DNA from 3 places in the Rhizobium sp. ARZ01 genome. Region 1 is predicted to be linked to each of the others. Evidence: riboswitches for the same ligand, from Rfam matches in the RefSeq annotation. Region 1 holds a riboswitch; each other region holds the start of a gene.

Region 1 (9,954 bases):
AAGAAGAAACAGGGCGCAGGTGGTCCAGCCGGGCTGTGCATAGGTCGTCAGAAAGGTAACCGTGTCACCGGTTGATTTGCGCGTGATCAGTTCGACAACGGCGACGGTCACGACGGCGAGGAGGAACGTGAGGCCGACGGAACCAACCATCGTCATTGTCTTGGCGAGACGGGCGGGGCGGCCTGACTCGGCGGCAAATCCCTTCTCGACGGCGGTCGTCGCCACGGCAGAACTTACAAGGGTCACGCACTACTCCAGGCTTCATAAAAGTTTTATTCACTTGTCATATCCCTGTCATCTTGAACAGGGGATGAATGGTTACCGTGGCGGCGACTCCAGTCGCGATCTATCCCGCTTGATGGCCAGGCAAATGGCCGATTTCAGGCACTTGACCGCGGGACCTCACAGAAACCAAATACCCTTCATTTTCAAACCGTCCGTCATGCTCTAAAGAGCATCCTGAGGCCCGATCTAACGTTGGGGGCGAGGGCTGATCGAGGACGGAAATGACCGATAACAACAGGACGACACTCCGCATTGCGGTTGCGCAGCTCAATCCGACGGTGGGGGACGTTGCCGGCAATCTGGCCAAGGCACGTGAAGCGCGCGCCGATGCCGCGCGCCAAGGGGCGGACCTGCTGCTTTTGACGGAGCTCTTCATTTCCGGCTATCCGCCGGAAGATCTCGTGTTGAAGCCTGCGTTCCTGAAGGCGTGCCATGCGGCAATCGACGCGCTGGCCGCCGATACCGCCGATGGCGGGCCCGGGGTCGTTGTCGGTTTTCCCCGGCAGGGTGTGACCGGACGACACAATTCGGTCGCCGTCCTCGATGGGGGCAGGATTCTCGTTTTCCGCGATAAGCTCGACTTGCCGAACTACGGAGAATTCGACGAGAAGCGCGTCTTCGTCGAAGGCGCCATGCCTGGACCGGTCAACTTTCGTGGCGTCCGGCTCGGAATTCCGATCTGCGAGGAGATCTGGAACGAGATGGGCGTTTGCGAGACGCTGGCGGAAAGCGGAGCGGAAATCCTGCTCGTGCCGAACGGTTCGCCCTACTATCGCGGCAAGGTCGACGTGCGCTATCAGGTGGCGTTGCGGCAGGTGATCGAGACCGGCTTGCCGATGGTCTTTGCCAATCAGCTTGGCGGACAGGATGAACTGGTGTTCGACGGAGCGAGCTTCGGCCTGAACGCCGACAAGTCGCTGGCCTTCCAGATGAGCCAGTTCGAAGAGACGATCGCACTCGTCACCTGGAAGAAGGAGAACGGCATCTGGCGCTGCGATGGCGGGCCGATGTCCAAGCTGCCCGAGCAGGAAGAGGCCGACTACCGCGCGTGCGTTCTGGGCTTCCGCGACTATGTCAACAAGAACGGTTTCAAGAACGTGATCCTCGGCCTTTCCGGCGGTATCGATTCGGCGATTTGCGCGGCGATCGCGGTCGACGCGCTTGGAGAGGAGCGCGTGCGCTGCGTGATGCTGCCCTATCGCTACACTTCGAAAGAGTCGCTGAGCGATGCCGCGGCCTGCGCGAAAGCGCTTGGATGCCGCTATGACATCGTGCCGATAGAAGCGCCGGTCACCGGCTTCATGGATGCCCTATCAGATCTGTTCGAAGGCACCGAGTCCGGCATCACCGAGGAGAATCTGCAGAGCCGCGCTCGTGGCACCATCCTGATGGCGATCTCGAACAAATTTGGCTCGATGGTGGTGACGACCGGAAACAAGTCCGAGATGTCGGTTGGCTACGCGACGCTCTATGGTGACATGAACGGCGGCTTCAATCCGATCAAGGACCTCTACAAGATGCAGGTCTACGCCTTGTCACGCTGGCGAAACACGACCGTGCCGCCTGGTGTGCTCGGCCCATCCGGCGAGGTGATCCCGAAGAACATCATCGATAAGGCGCCTTCCGCCGAATTGCGCCCGAACCAGACCGACCAGGATTCGCTGCCGCCGTACCCGATCCTGGACGATATACTGGAGTGCCTCGTTGAAAACGAGATGGGTACCGAAGAGATCGTCGCGCGGGGTCATGACGAAGCGACCGTCCATCGGATCGAGCATCTGCTCTACATAGCTGAATACAAGCGCCGGCAATCGGCACCCGGCGTGAAGATCACGAAGAAGAATTTTGGTCGCGACAGGCGCTATCCGATCACCAACCGCTTCCGTGATCGCTGACAAAAAGGGGGCAAACGACGATGCGCAGTTCGGTTGAGATCCACAATATCAAGACAGGACTGACGCGCGTCGTCTGGCAGACCGACCAGTTGGTGGAGGCGCCGAACTTCGCACGGGACGGCAAATCACTGGCCATCAATGGTGACGGGCGGCTCCACCGGTTGCCGCTCGACGGCCGCCCGCCGGTCCCGATCGATACGGGATTTGCGGTCCGCTGCAACAACGACCACGGCCTGTCGCCGGACGGTCGATGGCTTGCGATTTGCGACAAGACGGAGTTCGGCAAATCGGCCATCTACATTTTGCCGGCCGAAGGCGGAATGCCGAGACTCGTTACGCCGAATCTGCCGTCCTATTGGCACGGCTGGTCACCGGACGGAAAGAGCGTCTGCTACTGTGGCATCCGCGGCGATCTCTTTGATATCTATACAATTCCGATCGAGGGCGGCGAGGAGAGACGGCTGACCTTCGGCGAGGGGAAGAATGACGGGCCGGACTGGTCCGCAGACGGGCGAATCTATTTCAACTCGAGCCGGTCCGGCCGCATGCAGATCTGGAGCGTTCGGCCGGATGGTGGTGTAGCCGCGCGCGTCACCGACAGCCCGTGGGAGGATTGGTTCCCTCATCCGTCACCGAGCGGGCGGTATTTGCTGGTGCTTTCCTTTGACGCCGGTGTCTTCGACCATCCCCGGGACCAGCATGTCCGATTACGGTTGATGGATGCTGATGGCCGAAATGATCGCGTGCTGTTCGACCTGTTCGGCGGACAGGGCACGATGAATGTGCCGAATTGGTCACCTGACGGCGATGAATTTGCCTTCGTGCGCTATGAGTCCGCAGGCTGATGCAATCGGCCATCGTGTTTGCCGAGCCTGCTCGTGGTATTGATTCCCCAATCCTCACGTCCATTAAGCTTTCGGAAACCAGTCCGCTTAAGTGAATATTCCCGCTTTCGCATTAGCATCCCCGAAAAATAACATATAGGGCGGCATGGGCCGCGGGCATGTCGGTGGGGAAAGACATGGCGAATGCTGGGGCTGAAAGTCCGGTTGGGAACCGGGGCAGCGTCAAGATCATGATTGGTCTTGCGGCGGCGGCTATCGTCGTCCTCTTCGCTTGTGCCAATTTCATGGTGCTGGACTACGCGAGCCGGCAGGCGAATGATTTCGTTGCAAGCACGGAAAAGACGCTCGTCAAGAACGAGTTCCGCCACCAGATCGAACAGGTGGTGCTCTATCAAAGCGGCATGTCCGTCTGGGACAAGAGCTTCGATGAACTGGGCGACGGCTCGTTCAGTGACGACTTCATCCGCAGGGAGTTGCGCGATTGGCTCTGGAGTGATTTCGGCTTCTCATGGATGGTGTTCACCAAGCCTGGCCAGGAGACGATCCTTGCAGTCCACGACGGCGATGTCGTCAATGCGAAGGAAGCCGACAACCTTCTTTACTGGGTCAGCGATCTCACCAAACGGGCCGAGGGTGCCTACTACGCGGCGTTGCGTCGTACGCGTGACGGCTGGCTCCTTGCGAAGCCGCCGGAAAGTGGCGATGAGCTATCGCCCGCATTGGCGCACATCAATGTCACCGGCATGCGGATGATCGATGGGACGATGAGCATCATCGTGGTGCAATCAGTCGTCCCCAAGCGGCTCTTCATTCCGGACGCGCGCAAGACGCCGGTGCTGCTGGTAACCGTCAAGCCGATTTCGGCAAAGATGCTCGCGAACTCCGAGCGGCGGCTGGGGCTGAAAAACCTTGGATTTTCTGCGATTACGACCGAGGACAAGGATCTCTTGCTGACCGGCGTCGGCGGCGATGCTTTCAATCCGATGGCGGCGTCGTGGCGCCCAAACCGTCCCGGCTCTTTTGTCTGGTCGATGGCAATGCCTCAAATCACGGCCCTGGTTGCGATGTTCGTCGTGGTCATGGGTTTCGTCACATTCAAGTTCTCATCGCTGGTGCGCGCCCTGCAGCGAAGCGAGTCGCGCAACGCCTTTCTCGCCCGGCATGACGCGCTTACGGGACTGCTCAACCGCTCCGGCTTCGATGATACGTTGAAGGATATGCTGGAAAAGGGAGGCGGCGAGCCGTTCGCGGTCTTCGCGATCGACCTTGATCAGTTCAAGGCAGTGAACGACCGACATGGTCACGCGGCCGGCGATGCTGTGCTGAATACGGTCGCATCCAGGTTCTTGGGCAGGGTCGGCAGCAAGGGCATCGTGGCGCGCCTTGGTGGCGACGAGTTCGCCGTATTTCTTCCCGGAGCGGTGGACCGGCAGGATCTCCTCGATCTTGCCAATGGGCTGGTGCGCGACGCGCAAGTTCCGATCCCGTTCGCAGGGCAGATACTGAGCGTCGGCAGCAGCGCAGGTATTGCCGCGTACCCCGATCACGGAAATACTGTGCACGACATCATGGTAGTGGCAGACGCAGCCCTTTACGCCGCCAAGAACAGCGGTCGCAACCGCGCGGTGTTTGCGATGTCTGGTGACGGCGAGGCGAAAGGCGACATCGAAGCGGCCTGACCGTCGCGTCTCTCACGCTCCAACTGCGACACGTCACCGTCGGTGCCGGTCTTGCATCGCCGGCTCCAACATGCGCAGGTATCACCGTCAGGTGCCCTTGTGAAAGCAAGGGAGAATCGGGAATTCGGTGGGGCCGCCATCCGGACTGGTGTCAGGTCTCGAAGCCGAAACGTGCCCAACGCTGTGACGGGGACGGCCAAGCCTGGAAGATGCAAGCTTCCAATTGCCACTGGTATTGCAGCCGGGAAGGTAGGGGCGGTCGAGGGAACCGGAGTCAGAAGACCGGCCTGGCGAGATAGACCAACCCGCGCGGACGGCGGAAGGTATTCAGCATTGTTGGGGAGATGACGATGCGACCTCTGCCGACGGATGATCTCATCCGTGCACAAGCCTTTTCGCCCGATGAACGCGCGGCCGTGTACTATGCGATTGAAACGCGACGTGATGTGCGCGACCAGTTCCTGCCGGAACCGCTTCCGGCTGATCTGGTCGAGCGACTATTGAATGCGGCGCATCGGGCGCCCTCCGTGGGTTTTATGCAGCCCTGGAACTTCATTGTCATCCGCGATCGGGAGGTGCTTACAGCCGCGCACAAGGCATTCCAGCGGGCAAACGAAGAGGCGGCGGCGATGTTCGCCAGCGAACGGCAAGAACTTTATCGCTCGCTGAAACTCGAGGGGATTCTGAAGGCGCCGCTCAGCATCTGCGTGACCTGTGATCCCGACCGCGGCGGCGCCGTGGTTCTCGGGCGCACGCACAATCCGCGCATGGATGTGTACTCGACTGTGTGCGCCGTCCAGAACCTTTGGCTCGCAGCGCGGGCAGAAGGGGTCGGCGTCGGGTGGGTCAGTATTTTCCACGATGCGGATATCCGTTCGCTACTCGGCATTCCCGAGCGGATCGAGATCGTCGCCTGGCTCTGCGTCGGGTTCGTCGATCAACTCTATCGTGAGCCGGAGCTTGCGCTGAATGGCTGGCGGCAACGGCTGCCGCTGGAGGAGCTAGTCTATTCCGACCGATGGGGAAACAGGCGCTAAACGCGCCAGACCGGAAAAGGTCTACTTCGGGCCTGCGGGATTGCGCAGATCGATCGCTCCCTCCGGGTCTGGCAAGAACACGGGGCCGACGTTGCGAACCTTGTCTTTCACCGGGTCATAGGGTCGTTCGATGACAACCTTGTCGGCTGTTTTCGCCTGCCCAACGGGTCGCATACGGATTGTCGTCACGGAGCCGACGTTCTCCTTGATCGCGCCCTGTGCGCTATCGCCGGCGCCAGTCCTAGTCGAGTTGTTGCGCATGCTCCGATGATAGGCGGACAGGTCACACCCGCAGTCTCTCGGTTTCGAGAAATCAGGCGTACGATAGGCGAAGGCCGTCGGCAGTTGCGCGTAGAGCCGGCCGGTGACGGTGGAAACCATCTCGCCGCTGTCGAGGGAATTGAGTGACTGGTAATAGAGCTCGGTTTCCGTCTGCGGGCACATCCTGGCGCACGCCCGCTGGTCTCGACGAAAGTCGAGCGGGGAGGCGCCCTGTGTCATCGGGAAAAAGCCGCCGTCGCAGGTTCGCACGCAGACCGTGCGTAATCGGCCTCCCGGCGTACCGCTGCCGCCGTAACGGGTCGCCAAGCCATCGTCGGGTAATCCATCTGCCGTCGCCCGATCATAGGCCTCGTCGGGATCCGAGCTGCCGACACCGCGACAGCCGTTCAACTCGATCTCGGCAAGAATTTGAACGCGGGCTTCCTGATAGCTTCCAAGGGAAGCAAGTTCGCCTTGTCTTGCGAAGAGACCCTTGATGTTGCGTTCCATTCGTTCGATGGCGGATGCAATCTCGCTGCATTCGCGCGCACTTGATGTCCTGAAGACCGTAACGCTGCCGGTGCTGCACCCAAGTTGTCGGAGATCGGCTCTGGCTTGTTCCAGTTGGGCGCTCAGTTGCGCGACGGGGGACGAATGACTTCCGGCATCGTTGATGGGGATATCCACCTGGGGCAGGCTCGCCAGGCGTGACTGGAGATCATCGCAGACATCTGACGCCCGCGCGGGAACAACGAGGGTGCAGGCGAGGGCGGCGGTTGCCAGAACCATCAATCGGCGCAAGCGCAGGGGCACTGTGGTGGCTCCGAACAGGTAGAATAGCTGGCACAGGACGCCACCCATCATACGTTGCTGGGGTGGCGGCGCAACGTGCTCATGTAAATGTGATTAACTGCCTTGACGATCATCAACGATAGCTGATTTTTGAAATCATGTTGGTATCGGCGGATGGAATTGATATCGCCTTGCCCATGGTGTAGCAAAGTGAAACCGGCGGGCTGGTGATGCTGGTAGTGCTCTAGATTGCGATACCATTCCGGCCAACCTATCCGATTGCGTCCACACCCACAGGTTTTGCATGCGCCTCACTTCTGTCCTGCTGAGTCCATTCTATGCCCTCCAGCTTGCATCGGGTGCCAAATCCTTTGCGGATAATCCGATCATCGGCAGCAAGACGCTGAACAAGATGGGTCTGCACGCGAAGCGTGTTTCCGTAGCGATGGACATGGCTGACTGGCGGCGCAAGTCGCTTGCCAATCTCGTTACGCCGGAGCAGCGACGCGAGTACGAGGAAAATGGCTTCGTCAAGATCGAGAATTTTCTCCCGCCCGAGGTCTTCGCGAAAGTTACAGCGGAGCTGGAAAACAGCGATTTCGACCGCTACGACATGCTGCAGGGGACGACAGTTACTCGCCGCGCGCTGATCGACGACAGCGACCTTGAGCGTTTGCCTGGCTTCAAGGCAGCACGCAACGACCCGCGCATGACGAACCTCCTGCGCTATGTCTCCTCGCACGACGGCCAGCCTTTGCTCGTCGTGCAGGTCGTGATGGCGCTGCCTTCGACGCCGTCGAAGGAGGCTGCTGCCGACCCGCAAACGGCGCTGCACAGCGACACTTTTCAGCCAACCGCCAAAGGCTGGTTGTTCCTAAAGGATGTGGGCGAGGAAGATGGGCCGTTCTCATACGTTCCGGGCTCGCACAAGATCACGCCACAGCGCCTGGCCTGGGAAAAGCGCATCAGCGAGAACTCCGACACGATCGAGAACAAGTATTCCGCGCGCGGCTCTCTGCGGATCATGCCGGAAGAGCTGGCGGCGCTTGGCTATGGCCAGCCGATGAAGATGGTCGTCAAGGCGAACACGCTGATCGTCGCTGATACGCACGGCTTCCACGCACGTTGCCCGAGCTACAAGGCAACGACGCGCGTCGAGATCTACGGCTCGCTCCGCCGAAATCCGTACCTGCCTGTCACCGGCCTGCACATCGCCTCGCTTTCCTTCATCAGGGCGCGTGTCAACCGACTGATCATCGGCGCCATGGGACTTCGCGGCAAGCTCGGCCTAAAGGGCTCGCCCTGGGTGCCGGCCGGCTACGGCAAAGCGCTCGAGTGGTCCAAGCGGTTGAAACAAAAGTAGGTCGACCGTGCTATCGAGGCCGGTGGGGTACGTCGGCAGCCTTTGTGGCCCGGGTTGCTGTCGTAGCTTATTCAATTCTTCGAGGCGTGTTCAACCGCTGGAAGCGTGACTTCGACGCAAAGTCCCTTGCCTCCCGGGCCATCTTTCAGCACGAGCGTCCCCCCGTGCAGTTCCACGATCTGCGCGACAATGGACAGACCCAGGCCGCTTCCCGGCGTACTTGTTTTGCCACCCCTGAAGAACCGGTCGAGTGCCCGGTTGCGCAATGTCGAAGGTATGCCCGGACCGCTATCCTCGACGCGCAGGACAACGGACTTATCTTGCGCCTCGACGCTGATATTGACTTCGGTCCCCGGAGGTGTGTGGTGAAGGGCGTTGTCGAGGAGATTGCGCACGAGAACCTGCAGCAGTTCGACGTTGCCGATGACACTGGCCTCCTGCATCGACCCCGCCAGTCCGAGGTTCATCGTCCGGCTCCCGCCCTCCTCAACGAGCCGAACGACAACGTCACGCGCCACCGACATGAGATCGACGGATCCGAGCATCGTGGTTGCCTGATCCAATCGTGCCAGAGCCAAAAGCTGCTCAACCACGCGCGCACCACGTTCGGCACCTTCCAGAACGTTGTCGATCGCCCGTCGGCTGTCTTGCATTTCAGTAGCTCGCTTAGCCACCTGCGCATGGGCCTTGATCGCGGCGAGCGGGGTGCGAAGCTCATGTGCGGCGTCGGCGGCAAAGCGGCGATCACGTTCGCTTGACGCGGAAATTCTGTCAAACAGCGCGTTGAGTGCCGAGATCAGCGGCAGAATTTCGGTCGGAACGGTCTTTGGTGGAAGTGGCTCAAGATCAGACGCTGTGCGTCGGGCAACATTTGCCGCAACAGCCTCGAGCGGCGACAGCCCCCAGCGGACCGCTCCCCAGACGAGCACAGTGAGCAGGGGGATTGCGATCCACATCGGGTGAAGGATGTGCGCGGCAACGCGCGCCGCGAAACTGCCACCAAGTTCCTGCCGAACCGCAACTTCGACGTAGCCGTCCTTGCCGTCGGTCGCCCCGAATACCCGCCAGGTTTGCCCATTGCTGACGACGTCGGCATAGCCTTCTTTCCAGTCCGTGACGGGGAACCGATCCCCGATGGCGGAGGGAAGGAGCCTGTCTGGGCCGGAGGTGCGAATGCGATATGAAAGCGGATGCTCCTTGTCGGTCTCGACAAACGTGGTGTTCGAGGACGCCAGATCACCCTTGGAGTGGCGGTCCCGTATCTGCAGGAGCAGCTTCGCCGTCTGCTCCAGATGTGAATCGACCTCCTCGGAGATGAGGTGTTGCGTATCGAGATAGGTGAAATAGGCTGTCGCCAGCCACGCTGCAATCATGCTGCCGCAAAGACCCAAAACCAAACGGCGGCGCAAGGAGTGGTTCATGCGTCCGATTCCGGAATGATATAGCCGACGCCGCGTATGGTCCTGATGGCATCGGGATAGAGCTTGCGGCGGAGATTGTGGATATGAACCTCGATGGCGTTGCTGTCGATTTCCTCGCCCCAGCCGTAGAGCCTGTCTTCAAGCTGACCACGACTTAGTACCCGTCCCGCATTCATCAGAAGGTCTTGCAGGACCGCGAATTCGCGCTGTGACAACACGACGGGTTTTCCATCCAGCGTAACTGCGTGGCCGGCCGGATCGAGCTGAAGTCGGCCATGGTTCAAAATCGGCGTCGTTTTGCCTTTCGACCGTCGCAGCAATGCCCGCAGGCGAGCCAGCAACTCGTCCAGATCGAAAGGCTTCACCAGATAATCGT
Region 2 (9,954 bases), on a different contig from region 1:
CGAGGTCTTCGATCCCGCGCAGTATGATGACGCTCTTCTCCGGATCGTTCTGCCGGATCAGCTCATCGGCAACCTCGTTCGCCTTGCGGCGCATGCCGCGCGACCGCTCGACGCGGCTCGAAATGCGGCGCAGGTTTTCGACGAGGATGAACCGGACGATGGATGGCAGAGCCCAAAGCTCGCCGATCTTGAGGGCTTCGACCTTCTGGAAGCCCTCGACGATCGCCGTCAGGCTTTCGCGCGAGACGCTGCTGTGGGTGTGGGCGACATAGAGCCAGCCCAGCGCCATGGTGCGGGGGATCTCGACGTCGCCGACTTTCATCGTCGGCAGCTGGCGGTAGAAGCGGCGCGGAAAATCGCGGCGCACTTCCTGGATTGCTTCCTCGACAACATAATAGTTGTCGAGCAGCCACTCGGCCGCCGGCGTAATGGTGGCGCCGGCTTCGACGTCGCGGGCGATCGTCTGATAGACCCGGAAGATCTCCCGCTCGTTTTCCTTTTGTCGGGCGCGAAACTCGAACGGCTTGAAGCCCGGCAGGGCGCTTGCCCCATCACGTGCCAGGTCTTCTCCGCAGGCACTCAGCTCTTCGAGGGTGAAATAGGTATCCCGGATCGAATCGTTGTAGTCGATCTGCTTGGATTCCGTCTCGCGCGACGAAGACTGAGGTCTATTGTGCAGGGGCATTTGCTTGTTTCTAGGTTCGAGCAACGTTGATGTATCCGGCAATCATCGGACCGCGGATCGACTTCGGCGAACGGATTTCATTTGCGTTCCGCCGTGAACCATGACGCCATCATGCGTCTACTCCGCATCGCCAATCCCGAGGGGCCGACAAACGTAAGGCCGCACGCCTCAAGGGTGCGAGATGGATCAAGCGACACGCAAACGTGCATCGCGGCCGCGCTGTGCATGAAAACAGCATTTTCTAGCCGCAAAGACAGGTTGTTGCAACAAGACTGGAACGCAAGGGCAACACCCTCCGAGAATTGATGGCCGTGGATATCCAGCCTACCGCCTAATCGATCGGCGCTGAACGGGACCTGAACGCAACCAGTGAATGTCGGTTTCACGGCGCTTCGTTTTTCCTGTCGAGACTGAAATCGATGCGTTGACACAATCGCCCGGAACTGGCCATTTGCCCCCATCAGGGTTCTTTCGAATCGTCTTCGATCCGGAAGCTAAGAGGGAAGCCGGTGCGAATGTCCCGCAAGGACGTCAAGACCGGCGCTGCCCCCGCAACTGTAAGCGGCGAGCTGCTGTCGCCCACGCCACTGGCACAAAATCGTGCCGGGAAGGCAAGACAGCCGCACCGACCCGCAAGCCAGGAGACCTGCCCTGATGAACTTGTAACGTCCATGGGCGGGGTGTCCCACGGGTGCGCTTGCTCCGCAAAAGGCGGAACTCCAGCTTGCGTGCGTCCGGTCATCCCCCAATTGCATTGGGGAAGTCATGCTAGCCACCATCGAATCCAACCCTTCCGAATCCGGGCGACCGGAATCGGTGTTCGTCTCCTGGCTGCTTTGGCAGCCACGCGAGGCTGACCTTCCGATCGAAGCCTTGAAAGAGCTCAGCAAGCTCGCACGCTACGCGGATCGCGATCCCGATATCGTGCGCCTGCGTTCCCTCTTCGCCACGCTGGCGGGGCAGACCGGGAGGCCACACTAGAATTACTACATAAAGACATATTGACATAAAGATATCCTTATGTGATCTCCGATGCAGACATTCTGCATCGGAGGGCTTTGCCATGGCATCGGCCAACCTCGACGACCTCTTTGGTCCCGAACTTCAACCCCGCACTGGCAAAGACATAGCCGAGGCGCTTCATGCTGCAGCGAGGGAACGCATTCTCGTTCTCGACGGCGCCATGGGCACGGAAATCCAGACGCTCGGCCTGGTCGAGACGGATTTCCGCGGCAGCCGATTCGGCGATTGTGCCTGCCACCAGCAGGGCAACAACGACCTTCTGACGCTTACGCAGCCGGCCGCGATCGAGGACATTCATTATCGTTATGCGATGGCGGGCGCCGACATCCTCGAGACCAACACGTTTTCTTCCACCACGATCGCCCAGGCCGATTACGGCATGGAGGACATGGTTTATGAGCTGAATCGCGACGGCGCCCGGCTGGCGCGCCGCGCCGGCTTGCGGGCACAGGAGAAGGATGGCAGGCGCCGCTTCGTCGCCGGCGCGCTCGGTCCGACAAACCGCACCGCCTCGATCTCGCCGGATGTCAACAATCCGGGCTATCGCGCCGTCACCTTCGACGATCTTCGCATCGCCTATGCCGAGCAGCTGCGCGGCCTCATCGACGGCGGCGCCGACATCATCCTGATCGAGACGATCTTCGACACGCTGAACGCCAAGGCCGCGATCTTCGCTACCAAGGAGATATTCGCCGAGAAAGGCATCGTGCTGCCGATCATGATCTCCGGCACGATCACCGACCTGTCCGGCCGCACCCTCTCCGGTCAGACCCCGGAAGCCTTTTGGAACTCGGTGCGCCATGCCGAGCCCTTCTCCATCGGCCTCAACTGTGCACTCGGCGCCAATGCGATGCGCGCCCACCTCGACGAAATTTCTTCCGTCGCCGGCACCTTTGTCTGCGCCTATCCAAACGCCGGCCTGCCGAACGCGTTTGGCAAGTATGACGAGACGCCGGAGCAGATGGCCGAGCAGATCGAAGGCTTCATGCGCGACGGCCTCGTCAACATCGTCGGCGGCTGCTGCGGCTCAACGCCGGCCCACATCAAGGCGATAGCCGGCGCGGCCGCCCGCCACAAACCGCGGGCGATCCCGGACATTCCCCGCCACATGCGGCTTTCCGGGCTCGAACCTTTCACGCTGACGAAGGACATCCCCTTCGTCAACGTCGGCGAGCGCACCAACGTCACCGGCTCGGCCAAGTTCCGCAAGCTGATCACATCAGGCGACTATGCAGCGGCGCTCGACATCGCCCGTGATCAGGTGGCGAATGGCGCCCAGGTCATCGACATCAACATGGACGAGGGCCTGATCGATTCCGCCAAGGCGATGACGGAGTACCTGAACCTCATTGCCGCCGAGCCGGACATCGCCCGCGTGCCGATCATGATCGACTCATCCAAATGGGAAGTGATCGAGGCCGGCCTGAAATGCGTCCAGGGCAAGCCTCTGGTCAATTCGATCTCGCTGAAGGAAGGCGAGGAAGCCTTCCTGCATCACGCCCGCCTCGTGCGCGGCTATGGCGCCGCCGTCGTCGTGATGGCCTTCGACGAGAAGGGCCAGGCCGATACGAAGCAGCGCAAGGTCGAAATCTGCGCCCGCGCCTACAAGATCCTGACGGAACAGGCCGGCTTCCCGCCCGAGGACATCATCTTCGACCCGAACATCTTCGCGGTCGCGACCGGCATCGAGGAACACGACAACTACGGCGTAGACTTCATCGAGGCGACGCGCCAGATCGTGACGACCCTGCCGCATGTGCATGTCTCCGGCGGCGTCTCCAATCTCTCTTTCTCCTTCCGCGGCAACGAACCTGTCCGCGAGGCGATGCACGCCGTGTTCCTCTACCACGCGATCCACGCGGGCATGGACATGGGCATCGTCAATGCCGGCCAGCTCGCCGTCTACGACACGATCGAACCGGACCTGCGCGAAGCCTGCGAGGACGTGGTGCTGAACCGCGTTCCGAAGGCCGGCGGGACGGCGACGGAACAGCTTCTGGAGATCGCCGAGCGCTTCAAGGGCGCGGCTGGCAAGGAAGCGAAGGAGAAGGACCTCGCCTGGCGCGAATGGCCTGTCGAAAAGCGGATGGAGCATGCGCTCGTCAACGGCATCACCGAGTTCATCGAAGCCGACACGGAAGAGGCGCGCCTTTCCGCCGAGCGGCCGCTGCACGTGATCGAGGGCCCGCTGATGGCCGGCATGAACGTCGTCGGCGATCTCTTCGGCGCGGGAAAAATGTTCCTACCGCAGGTGGTCAAGTCGGCGCGCGTGATGAAGCAGGCGGTCGCCGTTCTGCTCCCCTACATGGAAGCGGAGAAGCTCGCAAATGGCGGCGCGAGCCGCGAAAGCGCCGGCAAGATCCTGATGGCGACGGTGAAGGGCGACGTGCACGACATCGGCAAGAACATCGTCGGCGTCGTGCTCGCCTGCAACAACTACGAGATCATCGACCTCGGCGTCATGGTGCCATCTGCGAAGATCCTCGAAACCGCACGCGCCGAAAACGTCGACATCATCGGCCTGTCCGGCCTGATCACGCCCTCGCTGGACGAAATGGCGCATGTGGCAAGCGAAATGGAGCGCGAGGGCTTCGACATTCCGCTCCTGATCGGTGGCGCCACCACAAGCCGCGTGCACACGGCAGTCAAGATCGATCCTCGCTACGACCGCGGCCAGACCGTCTACGTCACCGACGCCAGCCGCGCAGTCGGGGTCGTCTCCAGCCTTCTTTCACCCGAGCACAAGGCTGGATACGTAGAGACACTTCAGGCTGAATACCGCAAGGTCGCCGACGCCCACATGCGGGCCGAAGCCGAAAAGCAGCGCCTGCCGCTGGCACGGGCCCGCGACAACGCCTTCAAGCCCGACTGGCCCGCCTACCGGCCGAAGACGCCGTCCTTCCTTGGTACCCGCGTGTGGCAGGACTGGGATCTGGCCGAACTCGCCCGCTACATCGACTGGACGCCGTTCTTCCAGACCTGGGAACTGAAGGGTGTCTATCCGAGGATCCTCGAAGACGAGAAGCAGGGCGAGGCCGCCCGCCAGCTGTTTGCAGATGCGCAGGCGATGCTGGAAAAGATCATCACTGAGAAATGGTTCACGCCGAAGGCCGTCGTCGGCTTCTGGCCGGCCAATGCGGTCGGCGACGACATCCGCCTGTTCACCGATGAAACGAGATCTGCGGAACTTGCGACCTTCTTCACCCTGCGCCAGCAGCTATCCAAGCGCGACGGGCGCCCGAACCTGGCGCTGTCCGATTTCGTCTCGCCGGTGGATAGCGGCAAACAGGACTATCTCGGCGGCTTCGTGGTTACGGCCGGCATCGGCGAAATCGCCATCGCCGAACGCTTCGAACGCGCCAACGACGATTACTCTTCGATCCTGGTGAAGGCGCTGGCCGACCGCTTCGCCGAGGCTTTTGCCGAGCGGATGCATGAATATATCCGCAAGGAACTCTGGGCCTATGCGCCGGAGGAAACTTTCACGCCGCAGGACCTGATCGGCGAACCCTATGCCGGCATCCGTCCTGCTCCGGGCTACCCCGCCCAGCCGGACCATACGGAGAAGGTGACGCTGTTCCGGCTGCTCGATGCGGAAAACGAGATCGGTGTCAGTCTGACCGAGAGCATGGCGATGTGGCCGGGCTCCTCCGTCTCCGGCCTCTACATCGCCTCGCCCGAGAGCTACTACTTCGGCGTCGCCAAGGTCGAGCGCGACCAGGTGCAGGACTATGCCGCCCGCAAGGGCATGGCCGTATCCGATGTCGAACGTTGGCTGGGACCGGTGTTGAACTATGTGCCAGGACCGGTCGCCGAAGCCGCCGAGTAGGTTCCGTCATGTACTTCCCGTCAAGGCGCGGTGACCTGCAGCAGCAGGATCATCGCGTAGCTTGCGGCAAGCAGCACTATTAGCGACAGGATGACGGTGGCGCTGACCCGCATGCCCGCCTGCATGACCTTGCGGATATCCACACCAAGCCCAAGGGCAGCCATGGCGACCACCGTCAGCCCGCCCGACGCCACATTCATGGCCATCGCCACCGGTTCGCCGATCAGGCCCGCAGACCGTGCGGCAAGCATCAGCAAGAAGCCGACGATGAACCACGGCACGAGCCTGTAAAGCGGCGGGCGGCAACCGGCCGCTCCTGCTCGGCTGGCAGCGATCAGCGAAAGCGTCACTACGACGGGGCCAAGCATCAACACCCGCACAAGCTTGACCAGCATGCCCACCTGCGCGCTTACGGCCGACACCGGCACCGTGGCGGCAAAGACCTGCGGCACGGCATAGACAGTCATGCCTGCCAGAATGCCGTAGTTGGTGCTCGAAAGGTCGAGGACCGGCACGAGCAGCGGCAGGAGCAGAACCGTAAGCACGCCGAGAACCGCCGTGAACGCGACCGACGACGCCACATCGTCGGACTGGGCATGGATGACCGGCGCAGCCGCGGCGATCGCCGAATTGCCGCAGATCGAGTTGCCGCAGGCGACCAGCACGGCCATCCGCTTCGGCAGACCGAGCAGGCGCCCGATGCCGTAGCTTGCAGCAAGGACGCAGAAGACGACGAACGCGATTGCGCCGAGCATGGCCGGTCCGATTGATGCCAGCGCGGCCGCACTGACACCTGCACCAAGCAGGACGATGGCGATCTCAAGGAAATATTTGGCGCTGAATTCGATACCGGGGTCGAAGGAAGCAGGGCGCGGAAGAAGCAGTCGGATAGCCGCGCCGAGAAGAATCGCCAGCACCAGCGCCTCGAGCCAGGCTTCACCGACGAGGAACCGCTCGGCGAAGTCGCCAAGGAGCGCGAGGCCGGCAACGGCCAGCGATAAAAGGATACCGGGGGCATGGGTGCGGAATGGAATGACTTTGCTCATGCACCTTTAATGATAGAAATTTATTGTGCAATCCATCGACAAATAAGGTACGTTTCATTCGATTTCATTGAATGATCGCCATGACCCTGGAACAGCTTCGAATCTTCATCGCCGTCGCCGAACGCGAGCATCTCACCCAGGCGGCGCTCGCTCTGCACCTCACCCCTTCCGCCGTCAGCTCCGCCGTCCGAACGCTCGAGGACCGGTACTCGGTGGCCCTGTTCCATCGAACCGGGCGTCGGATCGAGCTGACGGAAACGGGCCGGGCTTTCCTGACCGAAGCAAAGGCAACCGTGACGCGGGCGAAGGAGGCGGAACTGTTCCTTGCCGAGGTCGGTGATCTCAGGCGAGGCTCACTGAGCCTGCATGCCAGCCAGACCATCGCCAGCTACTGGCTGCCGCCGGTGCTGATGCAGTTGCATTCGAAGCACCCGGGCCTGGAACTGCGCGTGACGGCCGCCAACACCGAGCTCGTCGCCGCGGCCGTAATCGATGGAGCGGCGGAAATCGGCCTCGTGGAAGGTGCGATTGATAGCGTCCTGCTGTCCCAACAGGTGGTTGCCCGCGATCGCCTCGTCATCGTTGCACGGCCCGACCATCCGCTGGCACAGCGGCACGACATCGAACGGGATGATCTGCTGGCGGCGCGATGGGTCCTGCGTGAGGCGGGATCAGGCACCCGCTCCGTCCTCACCTCCGCGCTCGACGCCAAACCGGGCGAGCTCACGGTGGAACTGGCGCTACCGTCTAATGAGGCGGTGCGCGCCGCGGTGCGAACCGGGCCGTTTCTCGGCGCATTGTCCGAATTGATCGTGCAGCCGGACATCGACGCCGGCCGGCTGGTGAAGCTCGATTTCACCCTGCCGGAGCGCGAATTCCTGCTGCTGCGCCATCGCGAGCGCCATCGTTCCAAGGCGTCTCTCGCCTTCGAGGAAATGGCGAAGGTGCAGGCGCGCTGAGCTGCGTCAGCGTCTCATTCGCCCCGTCCGCGAAAACGCCGCTGGTAGGCGGGATCGTAGAGCGAGCTTTCGCGAAAATCCTCCGCCGCAAGCGTCTGTCCGACGAAGATCAGCGCCGTGCGCTCGATCGGCTCCTCGGCGATCTTGGCAGCAATGTCCGAGAGGGTACCGCGCACGACCCGCTCGTCCGGCCAGGACGCCTTGACGACGATCGCCACGGGGCAGTCGGCGCCATAGAGCGGCGTCAGTTCGGCCACCACTTGATCCAGTGCGTGGATCGCCAGATGGATCGCAAGCGTCGCGCCCGTGGCTCCGAAGCCCTGCAGCGTTTCCCGATTCGGCATCGGCGAGGCACGGCCAGAAACCCGGGTCAGCACGAGGCTCTGCGCCACGGCCGGGATCGTCAGCTCACGCTTGAGGGCTGCGGCAGCCGCGGCAAAAGACGGAACGCCGGGCGTCAGCGTATACGCAATGTCGTGCTTCTCCAGCCGGCGGATCTGCTCGGCGACCGCGCTCCACACCGACAGGTCACCGGAATGCAGCCGCGCCACGTCCTCGCCCGCCTCCGCCGCCCGCACATATTCCGCCTCGATCTCGTCGAGCGACATCGGCGCGGTATCGATGATGCGTGCACCAGGCGGGCAGTATTGCAGCAGCTCCGGCGAGACGATCGAGCCGGCATAGAGGCAGACGGGGCAGCGGCCGATCAGGTCGCGCCCGCGTACGGTGATCAGGTCGGCCGCACCAGGCCCGGCGCCGATAAAATGGACGGTCATGCTAGTTCCTCTAGTTCCTTAGCCGGCTTTATCCAGCTCCATTGGGTCACCGGCATGGCCGGACGCCAGCCCGTCATCCGGCCGACCGGTGCAGCACGGGCGATGTCTATTCTGATCAGCGAGCCGCCGAGACCCGCATGCGCCGCAATCAGCACCGCCTCCATCTCTGTCGTCACCGCATTGGCAACGAGGCGGCCACCGGGCTTCAGAGCGGCGATTGCAGCGTCGAACACGCCATCCTCGCTGCCGCCGCCGCCGATGAAGATGGCATCGGGCGCAGCGAGTCCCGCCAGCGCGCCCGGCGCATTGCCCCCGACCACCGCCAAAGTCGGCACGCCGAAGAGGGCCGTGTTGCGACGGATGCGCGCGGCCCGCTCCGGCACTGCCTCGATCGCGATCGCCCGCAGCGACGGATCGGCCAGCATCCATTCGATGCCGATCGAGCCGGAGCCAGCGCCGATATCCCAGAGCAGTTCGCCACGCCGTGGCGCGAGCGCGGAAAGCGTCAGCGCCCGCACCTCGCGCTTGGTGATCTGGCCGTCGTGCTCGAACAACGCGTCATCCAGCCCCGAGGCAAACGGCAAGACCCGCGTCGAATCGCCGGCGACGACCTCGACCGCACAGACATTGAGCATGTCGACACTTTCGAGCGCGAATCGATCCGCCCGGTGCGTGCTCACTCTTTCGCGGGCCCCGCCGAGCGCTTCCAGAACCGTCAGGGTCGACGCACCGAATCCGGCTTGTGCCAGCAATGCCGCAAGCGCGCCCGGACCGTCGCTGTCGGAGGTCAAGGCGAGGATGCGACTGCCGGGATGCAGATGCGGCCGGATCAGGTCGATCGGGCGGCCGTGCAGCGAGACGCAGGCCGTCTCCTGCAGCGCCCATCCCATCCTCGAGGCGGCAAGGCTGAAGGAGGAGGGCGCGGGGAACACCGTCATTTCCGTTCGCTGAATTTTCCGCGAGAGCGCCACGCCAACGCCGTAGAAAAAAGGATCGCCCGAGGCGAGCACCACCACCGGCTGGCCCCGCGCCGCAAGGACGGCTTCCACCGATCGTTCGAAGGGGCTGAGCCAGGCATGTCTTTCGCCGCGGATGGCTGGAGCGGCGAGTTCCAGATGCCGCAGGCCGCCGAAGACGATCTCTGCCTTGGCGATTGCCGCCTTGGCCGCCTCGCCGAGACCGGCTAAACCATCCTCGCCGATCCCGACGATAGTAAGCCAGGGCGGAGATGCAGTGGAATCAAGGGACGAATCAGGCGTGGACAAGAGACGCATCCTCATTCTGGGCGGCACGACGGAAGCGCGCGAACTGGCGCACCGGCTTGGCGCGCGTGACGATCTCGACGTGACCCTGTCGCTCGCCGGCCGGACGATCGATCCCGCACCCCAGCCGGTCCCAATCCGTACCGGCGGCTTCGGCGGCGCGGAAGGGCTGGCCGACTATCTTGCAACCAATCGAGTAGACCTGCTGATCGATGCGACGCATCCGTTCGCCCGGCAGATTTCCGCCAATGCCGAACGCGCGGCGGAGCATTCCGCAACACCGCTGATCCGGCTCGAACGGACCGGATGGCAACCCGTCGAAGGCGACCGCTGGACGCCCGTCGCCACAGTCAACGACGCCGTCGCAGCGCTTG
Region 3 (9,954 bases), 330 kb from region 1:
GCATCGATAACGACGGATAACGCGTTCCGTCTCTTCTCCAAGATGCCGAGGGTCTGACATCGTGTCATACCGCCGGCGCTTCACCATTCTCGGCTGCGGTTCTTCTCCAGGGGTCCCGCGGATTACCGGCGACTGGGGCGACTGCGATCCGAACAACCCGAAAAACCGCCGCACCCGGACCGCGTTGCTGGTCGAGCAGATCGGGCCGGATGGCCGAACGACGGTGGCAATTGACACCGGGCCGGATTTTCGCGAGCAGATGATCGCCGCGCAGGTCAAGAGCATCGACGCGGTGCTGTATACGCATGCCCATGCCGATCACATTCACGGCATCGACGATATCCGTGGCTTCGTCCAGTACAGCAAAAAGCAGGTGCCGATCTGGGCTGACTTAGAGACGATGGCGCGCATTCGCGAGGGTTTTCCGTATTGCATCGAGACGCCTCCCGGCAGTTTCTACCCGCCGATCGTCACTGCGAACCTGATTGATCCTATCGACATGCCGGTGGTTATCCGCGGAGCAGGGGGCGCCATCCGGTTCGACCCGCTGCTGCAGGTTCACGGGTCAATCCATTCTCTCGGCTTTCGCGTCGGCAACGTCGCCTATTGCACCGATGTCAGCGCCTTTCCGGAAGCGACGGCCAATCGATTGGCCGGCCTCGACCTGCTGATTATCGACGCCCTGCAGTACCGAACACACGCGAGCCACTTTTCGCTCGGCGAGGCGCTGGAGTGGATCGAGCGGCTGGCACCGGCCCGTGCGGTTCTAACCCACATGCATACGCCGCTGGACTATGACAAGGTGATGAGCGAGACGCCCGATCACGTCGAACCCGCCTACGACCAGATGGTCATCGAGTTCGACGTTACCGATGAGGCGATTTCCCTCGATACCACGACGTACGCGGATTAGTACAGGCTCTCGGAAAAGTCCCATAACCTACTGAGCTTATTCAGTTATCACTCATTGAAGTATGGCCGCAAATTGGTGCGAATGCGTTCCAGGACTGTGCCACCTGTGAGATCGGGACCGAATTTTTGCCCGGTGATGGTCTCGTAGGCCTGGATGTAGACCTTTGAGGTCTGCTCGATCAGGTCGGCCGGAATCTCCGGGATCGGATCCTTGTAGGGATCGCAACGCTCTGTGACCCAGGCGCGCACGAAATCCTTGTCGAAGCTCTGCGGACGTTTGCCCGCTGCAAAAGCCTCATCGTAGCCGTCGGCGATCCAATAGCGGCTGCTGTCGGGCGTATGGATCTCGTCAGCGAGGACGATCCGGCCGTCCTTGTCGGTGCCGAACTCATACTTCGTATCGACGAGGATCAAGCCGCGCTCGGCGGCCCGTTCCTGGCCGCGGGCAAAGAGCGCCAGCGCATAACGCGAAACGGTTTCCCATTGCTCGGCCGTCAGCAGGCCCTGGGCCAGGATTTCGTCTCCAGACAGCGGTTCGTCATGGCCGCCGTCGAAGGCCTTGCTCGTCGGCGTGATGATCGGTTGCGGCAACTTCTCGTTGTCGCGCAGCCCATCCGGCAGGCGGATGCCGTACATCTCGCGCTCGCCATGCTTGTATTTGGTCAGGATCGACGTGCCTGTCGTTCCGGCGAGATAGCCGCGCACGACGACCTCGACGGGCAAAATGTCGAGTCGCGTGCCGATGACCACGTTCGGATCCGGATAGGCCAGAACGTGATTCGGGCAGATGTCGGCCGTTTGCTCGAACCAGTAACGCGCAGTCTGCGTCAGCACCTGGCCCTTGAACGGTATCGACGTCAGGATCACGTCGAAGGCGCTGAGACGGTCCGTGGCAATGATGATCCGGCTGCCATCGGGCAGATCGTAGTTCTCGCGAACCTTGCCCTTGTAGCGGCCCGGCAGTTCGGGAATGAAGGCATCTGAAAGTACGCGCAGTTCGCTCATCGGCCGGGCCTCGCATGGAACAGAATTGACAGGGCTAAAGCAGGCACAACAGGCCAGGTCAAGGCGACGACCGCAGCAAACGCAATAAAGTCCACGTCTCCCAGTGTCATACCACATGCTGTAGACGTACAAATGGTGGTTAGTTTGCGCCAGCACAAATATTGAGTGACATTTTGGCGCCTCCAAGCCTCAGATGGCGTAGGTGGCTATTGGACCTGCGACGCCTGAATGATAGTACGCGTCATTGCACAGGTGCCCGGGCAGGTTCGTGCCTAAAGGGGAGAATCGGGAACGCGGTGGAAATCCGCGACGTGCCCAACGCTGTGAGGGGGACTGGAAGGGCCAATGCCACTGGCGGTGCTGGGAAGGCGCTCTTGCAGGATGAACCTGAGTCAGAAGACCGGCCTGTGAAAGATGGACCCGTCCGTACGGACGACGAGACGGGTCTGCGTCCACAAGGGGAATACGATGGACTATTCAGGTCTTTTGCCGGCTCAGCCGCTGCCACCCACCGAGCGTGCGGGTGTATATCGGGCCATTTTCACAAGGAGAGACACGAGAGGTGAGTTCCTACCGGATTCGATTCCGGACGAACTACTAAGTCGTATCCTCCTCGCAGCGCATCACGCGCCCTCGGTCGGCTTCATGCAACCTTGGAGTTTCATCATAATTCGGGATACGGGGACGCGCCGGCAAGTCCATGACGCGTTCCTGAAAGCGCATGCCGAGGCGGAACTCTTGTTTCCCGAACCGCTTCGCAACACGTATCGGGGCCTGAAGCTCGAAGGGATCATGGAGGCACCTGTTAATATCTGCGTTGTCTGTGATCGCGACCGAGCCGGACCTGCCGTGATCGGACGCACACACATTCGGGCGATGGATCTCTATAGCACCGCCTGCGCGGTCCAGAACCTGTGGCTTGCCGCGCGCGCCGAAGGGCTTGGCGTTGGCTGGGTGAGCATCTTCGACAATGGAACAGTGCAACGTATTCTGAATATACCGAAGCGAATTGTTCCGATTGCCTATCTATGTGTCGGGCAGGTGAAAGGCTATCATGATCGCCCCGAGTTGGAAAAAGCAGGCTGGCGCGATCGCCTTTCGATTGGATCCCTTGTGCATTTCGAAGAATGGGGTCGCCAGGACGCCCACGCGGACATAATCACCCAGCTCGTACGTGATGAACGAGATGCTCGCGAACATCGATGGGCGGCGAACTGCCCGTCGTAGTCAAGTTCGGCTTGGCGGTTGCGTGACTGGATGATCACGCCATGTGATCGAAGCGGCAGGGGCCAAGACGCGGCTCCTGCCGCTTCAACCCCATCGAAATGAGGCTTTCTCTAGAGGTTTCCGCAGATGCCATGGATACTAAAAGGGCATTTGTCGCAGCCTTCATGCCAGTATCTCGCCGGTTTTGTCGTTCCCGCAATTCCGCGCGAGATCGCAAACACGCTAACATTTCTATGATAGGCGATTGAGGCTTTGGCACCAGATCGGCCATATCTCATCCTGGAAACGCGGAACCACTCTCTGGCGGTGCTCCGAAGGTTAGCCCGCTCAATGTGTGAGCTAAAGGTCGTGCGCCGCGGGTCGGCGATGTCCTGTGGCGAGTCACCGTGGTCAAAATGTGGAACAGCAGGTCGATAACCCCTAATTTCTCTTCGAAAGTTCCATAATCTATCTTATGCAATCTCCGTATGTGGCCGGGTACATTCTATTTCCAAGTGCGACATGCCAATAAAAACAATGGTTTCGCATTGGAGATATTTCGCATGTCGCTTTGCTATTCGCAGCTTTCCCTGCCCGATCGTCGACGACTTCATCATCTGAAAGGACGCAAGGTCCCTGTTGGCGAGATCGCGCGCCTGCTTGGCCGTCACCGCTCGACGATCTATCGCGAACTGAGACGCAATACGTTTCAAGATGCCGAGTTCCCGAATACAGCGGTTACTACTGCACCGTTGCTGACGACATAGCCAAGGAACGGCGGCGGCGCTTGCGCAAGCTCAGGCGGCATCCCGATCTGCGCGTGTTCGTGATCGATCGACTGAAGGCGCATTGGTCGCCGGAGCAGATCGCCGGTCGCCTGGTTGCCGATGGCGTGAGTCCCGTCCGCATTTGCCCGGAAACGATCTATGGGGCTCTACCGCCACCTTCCCGAGGCTCGGCGCAAACGGCGACGGCGCGGAACCCGCCAGCCACGCGGTTCGCGCATCCCGATCGATTGCAGAATCGGTCAACGTCCTGAATTTATTGACGATCGCTCGGACTTTGGCCATTGGGAAGGCGATCTTCGGATCTTTCGGCGCGCGCTCGGCGAAGCCAACGTCACCACCCTCGTCGAGCGCAAGAGCCGCTACACGGTCATGATCAAGAACAGGAGCCGGCACTCACAGCCGATCATGGACAAGATCATCCATGCGTTCTCGCCCCTGCCGTCGCATGCCCGCCGCAGCTTCACCTTCGACCGCGGTACGGAGTTCATGGGCTATCGGGCTCTGGAAGATAGCATCGGTGCGAGAAGCTGGTTCTGCGATCCCAATTCGCCGTGGCAGAAAGGTGCCGTCGAGAACGCCAACAAGCGCATCCGCCGCTTCATGCCTGGCGACACGGATCTGGCCACGGTGGGGTCAGTCCCAACTCGTCGCCCTCGCCCATCACCTCAATTCACTGCCACGCAAGTGCCTCGGCTTCAGAACACCTGCCGAGATGTTCATGGCGCATTCGCGCGAAGGCGGGTGATCCCCCTATCCTGCACACGCCCATATTGCACTTGGAGTCGATTCTCCAGACAGTCGAGCAGTGGCGGCATCTGCCCTCCTCCCAAGTAGCGTTTGGCAACGAGAACGGCCATACCGACCTTGTTGCCAACACGACAACAAATCGGGTCTCGCCGTAAAAACTTATTGACTAAGTGTTCAGTCTTTTTTCTACTGGCACCCAACAGGACATTGCAGCCGGTCATACGGCGGATGTGGCTTAGCAGGGGGGAGACACGCTTTGCCAGATGAGAAGTCCGCAATTGAAATCCGTGACGTCACGAAACTGTTCGGGGCTTTCAAGGCGCTGGAAGGCGTGTCCGTCTCGATCCGTGAAAACGAGTTCTTCACCCTTCTCGGCCCGTCGGGCTGCGGAAAGACGACGCTTCTGCGGCTGATCGCTGGATTCGAATATCCGACCGACGGCGCAATTCTTCTGCACGGCAAGGATATTGCTGCGCTGCCGCCCTATCAGCGGCCGATCAACACGGTATTCCAGAATTACGCCCTGTTTCCGCACATGACCGTCAGTGAAAATATCGGGTTCGGTCTGGAAATGTTGGGCAAGCCAAAGGCGGTGATCGCTGCGCGCGTGGAGGAGATGCTGCGTCTCGTGCGGATGGAGAGCCTAAGGCACCGCAGGACAACCGAGCTTTCCGGCGGCCAGCAGCAGCGTGTGGCTCTGGCACGTGCACTGGCGCCTGCCCCGAAGGTGCTTCTCCTGGATGAGCCGCTGAGCGCGCTCGACTACAAGCTGCGCAAGGAGATGCAGATCGAACTGAAGCGTCTTCAGCTCGAAACCGGTATCACCTTCATCTTTGTCACCCACGACCAGGAAGAAGCGCTGACCATGTCGGACCGCATTGCGGTTCTTTCCAGCGGCCAAATCCTGCAAGTGGGCAACCCGCGCGAGATCTATGACAGTCCCGGCGACCGGTTCGTCGCCGATTTTATCGGTGAAGCGAATTTCCTGAATGGCGAGATCGTTGGCGTCGAAGAGGGTCGGGCGCGGGTTCGGCTTGCGTCCGGCGCCGAGATCGTTGCCCGGCTTCCGGCCTCAGCACCGCAGGAGGGCAAGGTGACGGTCATTGTCCGTCCCGAGCATGCCCAAATCCACACCGATCAAAGGCCCTCCTCTCTGAGCGGGACGCTGGAGAGCATCGTGTATTTCGGCACCGACACCCACCTGCATGTCCGGCTTGCCGATGGAGACCAGTTCGTAGTGCGCCGCCAGAACAGCCCGTCGCAGGACGCGGCTCTGATGGCCGGAGCCACGGTCGGCGTGGTATTCGACCCGGCCGCCGCTCAAGTTCTGAGAGGCTGACCATGACGAATGCTGCGCAATTCGCCCTGGCCGCTGCGCGCGAGGACGTGCGAAACCGCTGGTGGCTCGCCTCCCCGGCCCTGCTGATCGTTTTTCTGGCGGCGATCGGGCCGCTTGCGGTGGTCGTGCTCTATTCAGTCATGGTCAAGGGCGAATATGGCGACGTCAAATACTGGCAGTTCTCGCTCGACGGCTGGTTCAGCGTTTTCTTCGAGCGCGACCTGTTCGATGACACCGTAACACTCGCGGACGCACATCTGACCATCCTGTGGCGTTCCGTGAAGCTGTCTCTTATCACAACGCTCGTAACGCTGCTCCTGGGCTTTCCCACAGCTTATTTCATCGCCACCCGTGGCCGGCAGTGGCGGGACTTGTGGTTGTTTCTGATAACCCTGCCCTTCTGGACTAACCTGCTGATCCGCACGTTCGCCATTCAGGAGGTGTTCCGCAACGAAGGCGTGTTGAACAACGCGCTCCTCTGGATCGGCGTAGTTGAGCGGCCGTTACAGGTTATGTTTACCGAGCTCGGCATCCTTCTGGGTATGGCCTATGTCTATTTGCCGCTGATGGTCCTTCCGCTCTATGCGAGCCTCGAGCGGTTCGATTTCCGCTATGCCGAGGCGGCATCTGATCTTTACGCCAACAACTTCAAGATTTTGCGTCGGATCATCATTCCGATGGTGCGGCCGGGCATCGTCGCCGGATCGATTCTGGTCTTCATACCATCGCTCGGAGCTTATGTTACGCCCCGGCTTATGGGGGGGGGAAAGAGCCTGATGCTCGGCAACCTGATTGAGCTCCAGTTCGGTCAGGGACGCAATTGGCCGCTGGGGGCGGCTCTCTCCATCACGCTCACCGGCATCGTCATGCTGGCCCTCCTCGTCTATGTGCGCACCGCGTCGAAATCCGGGAGCGATCATCATGGCTAGGCATTCGGTGAGGCGCCAGCGCGGGTTTACCCCCATCGCCCTTCTTTGCTTCGTTCTTCTCTACTTGCCGATCGCGACGATGGTGGTTTTCGCCTTTAACGCCGGAACCACGGTCGGTACGCTCGACGGTCTGTCGATGCGGTGGTTCTCGACGGCCTGGAACAATGAACGCATCATAGATGCGACGATCAGGTCGCTCACCGTCGCCCTGATTGCCGCGCCTGTCGCGACCATCGCCGCAACGATGGCTGCACTCGCCACTACACGCACCGCGGCCTACCGCGGGCTGACGTTCAAGGTCGCCTTCATCAATCAGCCGCTCATGATTCCCGAAATCGTCACCGCGGTGGCGCTTCTCGTGGTCTTTTCGCGGATAAAGGTCTGGACTGGCTACACCGGGATTGGCTACCTGATCATCGCGCACATCGCCTTCTGCATTCCCTTCGCTTTCCTGCCGATCCGCGCGCGCCTCCAGACGATGGATCTGTCCCTCGATCGAGCGGCGGCAGACCTCTATGCACGCCCCTGGATGGTGTTCCGACGGGTTACCTTCCCGCTCCTGTGGCCAGCCATCCTCGCCGGTTTCATGCTCGCCTTCGTCGTCTCGCTCGACGACGTCGTGATTACGGAATTCATCAAATCGGCAGGACAGGAAACACTGCCCACCTACATGCTGGGCCAGTTGCGGCGCGCCGTGACCCCAGAGATGAACGCCATCTCGACGATGTTTCTGGCGCTCTCGATCGTCATCGTCACCATCTTCTTCCTCCTCAGCCGCAAGAAGGACTGACCCTTCCGTCAACCAACCAGGAGTTTTCCATGCGATCGCTTGTTATGACTGCTGCATCAATCTTCGCACTCTTGCCCATCGGAAGCGCCCAAGCGGAAGGCGTCTTGAACATCTTCACCTGGGGGGAATACACCAATCCCGATCTGATCAAGAAGTTCGAAGAGAAGTACGACGTCAAGGTGACGATTACCGACTTCGACTCCAACGACACGGCGCTGGCCAAGGCGCGTCAGGGCGGCAATGATTTCGACATCGTCGTGCCGACCTCCACTTTTGTGAAGATCTGGATCGACGAAGGGCTTCTGCTGGAAACCCGCCCCGACCAGATGGAAAACTTCAAGAATGTCGATCCGCGCTGGGTCGACGTGGATTTTGACCCGGGTCGCCGCTACACGGTGCCGTGGCAATGGGGAACCACCGGCGTAACGGTGGACACTTCGGTCTACTCCGGAGATCCGAACACCTCGGCGATCTTTCTCGATCCGCCTGCCGAGTTGAAGGGCAAAGTCAGCGTCCTGCCCGAGATGGGCGATATTATGACCCTCGCGATCTACTACGAAGGCGGCCAGGAAGCCTGTACCGACGACAAGGAACTGCTGCGCAAGGTCCGGGACCGGTTGGTCGCGGCGCGGCCGTCGTGGGTGGCGCTGGATTACCCCAGCATCGAAAAATACACCTCCGGCGACTACTCCGCGGGCGTCATCTGGGGCGGAGGCTCTCTGCGGGTGCGGCTCATCAATCCGAACTTCGTCTACGGCTACCCGAAAGAAGGCTATTCGATCTGGATGGACAATGTGGCTGTGCTGAAGTCGGCTCCAAACGTCGAGAACGCCAAGCTGTTCCAGAATTTCATCATGGATCCGGAGAACGCCGCCCTGATCTCGGCCTATGCGCGCTATGCCAACGGCATTGCAGGGTCGGAGAAGTTCATGCCGGAAGACATGAAGAACGCGCCGGAGATCGTGGTGCCGGCCGAGTTTGTCGATAAGGGCAAATTCACCCCGGCCTGTTCGCCGGAGATCAATGAAATGTACACGAAAATTTGGACCGAAGTCCTGAAGTGAGCCCAAGACGCCCGCTCGCCGAAACCGGCCCCGGCGTCTGTGCCGTGGCTGGATGGTGGTGGTCATGCCGAATGCATTTCTAATTAATCGGAGCAGTCAATGAGTGATCTTGAACTTTGTTACATGCCCGCACACGAGGCACTCCGCCGTTTCAAAACGCGGGACCTTTCACCTGTCGAACTGATGGAAGCGACGATCCGCCGGGCAGAGGCGATGAAGAGCCCGGTCAACGCACTGACCTACACCCATTTCGACGAAGCGATGGATCGGGCGCGCCGGGCCGAAGCAAAATATGCCAAGGGTGCACGAACCGGAGCGCTTGAGGGCCTTCCTGTCGGCATCAAGGACGAAAGCGAGATCAAGGGCAAGCCAACCTCGCTGGGTTCGCTTATTCACAAGGACCATGTGGCCGACCGGACTTCGACGATGAATGCCCGGATCATGGCGGCCGGCGGCATCGTTCATGCCCGCACCTCCACCCCGGAGTTTTGCTGCTCGGGGGTCACCTGGTCGCGTCTCTGGGGTGTCACGCGCAACCCATGGAACCCCGATTTCACTTGTGGCGGCTCCTCGGGCGGGGCGGCGGCCTCGCTCGGATCGGGAACCTCGACGCTCGCCACCGGCTCCGATATCGGCGGGTCGATCCGCATTCCGGCGTCCCTCTGCGGCGTGGTCGGCTACAAGCCTCCCTATGGCCGCAATCCCGACGATCCGCCTTTCAATCTGGACTTCTTCTGCCATACGGGTCCGATGGCGCGGACGGTCCGGGACACGATCCTTCTTCAGAACGTGATGGCCGGCCCAAGCCCGCATGACATCACCACGTTGCGACCCAAGTTGCGCCTGCCGCTCGACTACAAGCCGATCAAGGGATGGAAGATCGCCTTTTCCATGGATCTTGGGGGCTTCCAGGTCGATCCGGAGGTCCAGAAGAACACGCTTGCGGCGCTCGACGTCTTCCGCTCGCTGGGCGCCACGGTGGAGGAAATCGACCTGGGCTGGAAGCCGAATGTCCTTGATGCCGGTCTTGACTATCTGCAACACATTTTCGGCGGCTACCTCTCGCGGCTCCTGAAGGAGCATGGCGACAAGATGACCACCTATGCGCGGCACTTCGCAGAGCAAGGACGGAAGTCTAAAGCGGCAGATTATGTCGGGACCCTCGAGGTTATCG

Evidence for each region. Region 1 has a riboswitch for cobalamin ahead of bluB (5,6-dimethylbenzimidazole synthase). Riboswitches for the same ligand answer to the same signal wherever they lie in the genome.
Region 2: linked by a shared signal. The riboswitch ahead of IB238_RS18740 (hypothetical protein) and the one ahead of bluB (5,6-dimethylbenzimidazole synthase) in region 1 are both predicted to bind cobalamin.
Region 3: linked by a shared signal. The riboswitch ahead of bluB (5,6-dimethylbenzimidazole synthase) and the one ahead of bluB (5,6-dimethylbenzimidazole synthase) in region 1 are both predicted to bind cobalamin.

The regions. Positions count from the first base shown of each region.
Region 1 is NZ_JACVAE010000001.1:1,706,317-1,716,270, reverse strand. It holds gene IB238_RS08215 (LTA synthase family protein) at 1-225, opposite strand, end outside; gene IB238_RS08210 (NAD+ synthase) at 507-2,180, shown strand; gene IB238_RS08205 (PD40 domain-containing protein) at 2,201-3,025, shown strand; gene IB238_RS08200 (diguanylate cyclase) at 3,202-4,704, shown strand; cobalamin riboswitch at 4,777-5,010, shown strand; gene bluB (5,6-dimethylbenzimidazole synthase) at 5,055-5,741, shown strand; gene IB238_RS08190 (DUF2865 domain-containing protein) at 5,763-6,815, opposite strand; gene IB238_RS08185 (phytanoyl-CoA dioxygenase family protein) at 7,099-8,157, shown strand; gene IB238_RS08180 (ATP-binding protein) at 8,229-9,578, opposite strand; gene IB238_RS08175 (response regulator) at 9,575-9,954, opposite strand, start outside.
Region 2 is NZ_JACVAE010000003.1:292,988-302,941, reverse strand. It holds gene IB238_RS18745 (glucoamylase family protein) at 1-685, opposite strand, end outside; cobalamin riboswitch at 1,132-1,354, shown strand; gene IB238_RS18740 (hypothetical protein) at 1,451-1,666, shown strand; gene metH (methionine synthase) at 1,749-5,537, shown strand; gene IB238_RS18730 (putative sulfate exporter family transporter) at 5,558-6,583, opposite strand; gene IB238_RS18725 (LysR substrate-binding domain-containing protein) at 6,655-7,542, shown strand; gene cobM (precorrin-4 C(11)-methyltransferase) at 7,557-8,318, opposite strand; gene cbiE (precorrin-6y C5,15-methyltransferase (decarboxylating) subunit CbiE) at 8,315-9,592, opposite strand; gene IB238_RS18710 (cobalt-precorrin-6A reductase) at 9,576-9,954, shown strand, end outside.
Region 3 is NZ_JACVAE010000001.1:1,376,749-1,386,702, reverse strand. It holds gene IB238_RS06640 (TatD family hydrolase) at 1-57, shown strand, start outside; gene IB238_RS06635 (MBL fold metallo-hydrolase) at 62-913, shown strand; gene IB238_RS06630 (phosphoribosylaminoimidazolesuccinocarboxamide synthase) at 961-1,908, opposite strand; cobalamin riboswitch at 2,151-2,341, shown strand; gene bluB (5,6-dimethylbenzimidazole synthase) at 2,386-3,144, shown strand; partial or broken gene IB238_RS06620 (IS30 family transposase) at 3,687-4,656, shown strand; gene IB238_RS06615 (ABC transporter ATP-binding protein) at 4,915-5,997, shown strand; gene IB238_RS06610 (ABC transporter permease) at 6,000-6,926, shown strand; gene IB238_RS06605 (ABC transporter permease) at 6,919-7,716, shown strand; gene IB238_RS06600 (extracellular solute-binding protein) at 7,746-8,780, shown strand; gene IB238_RS06595 (amidase) at 8,880-9,954, shown strand, end outside.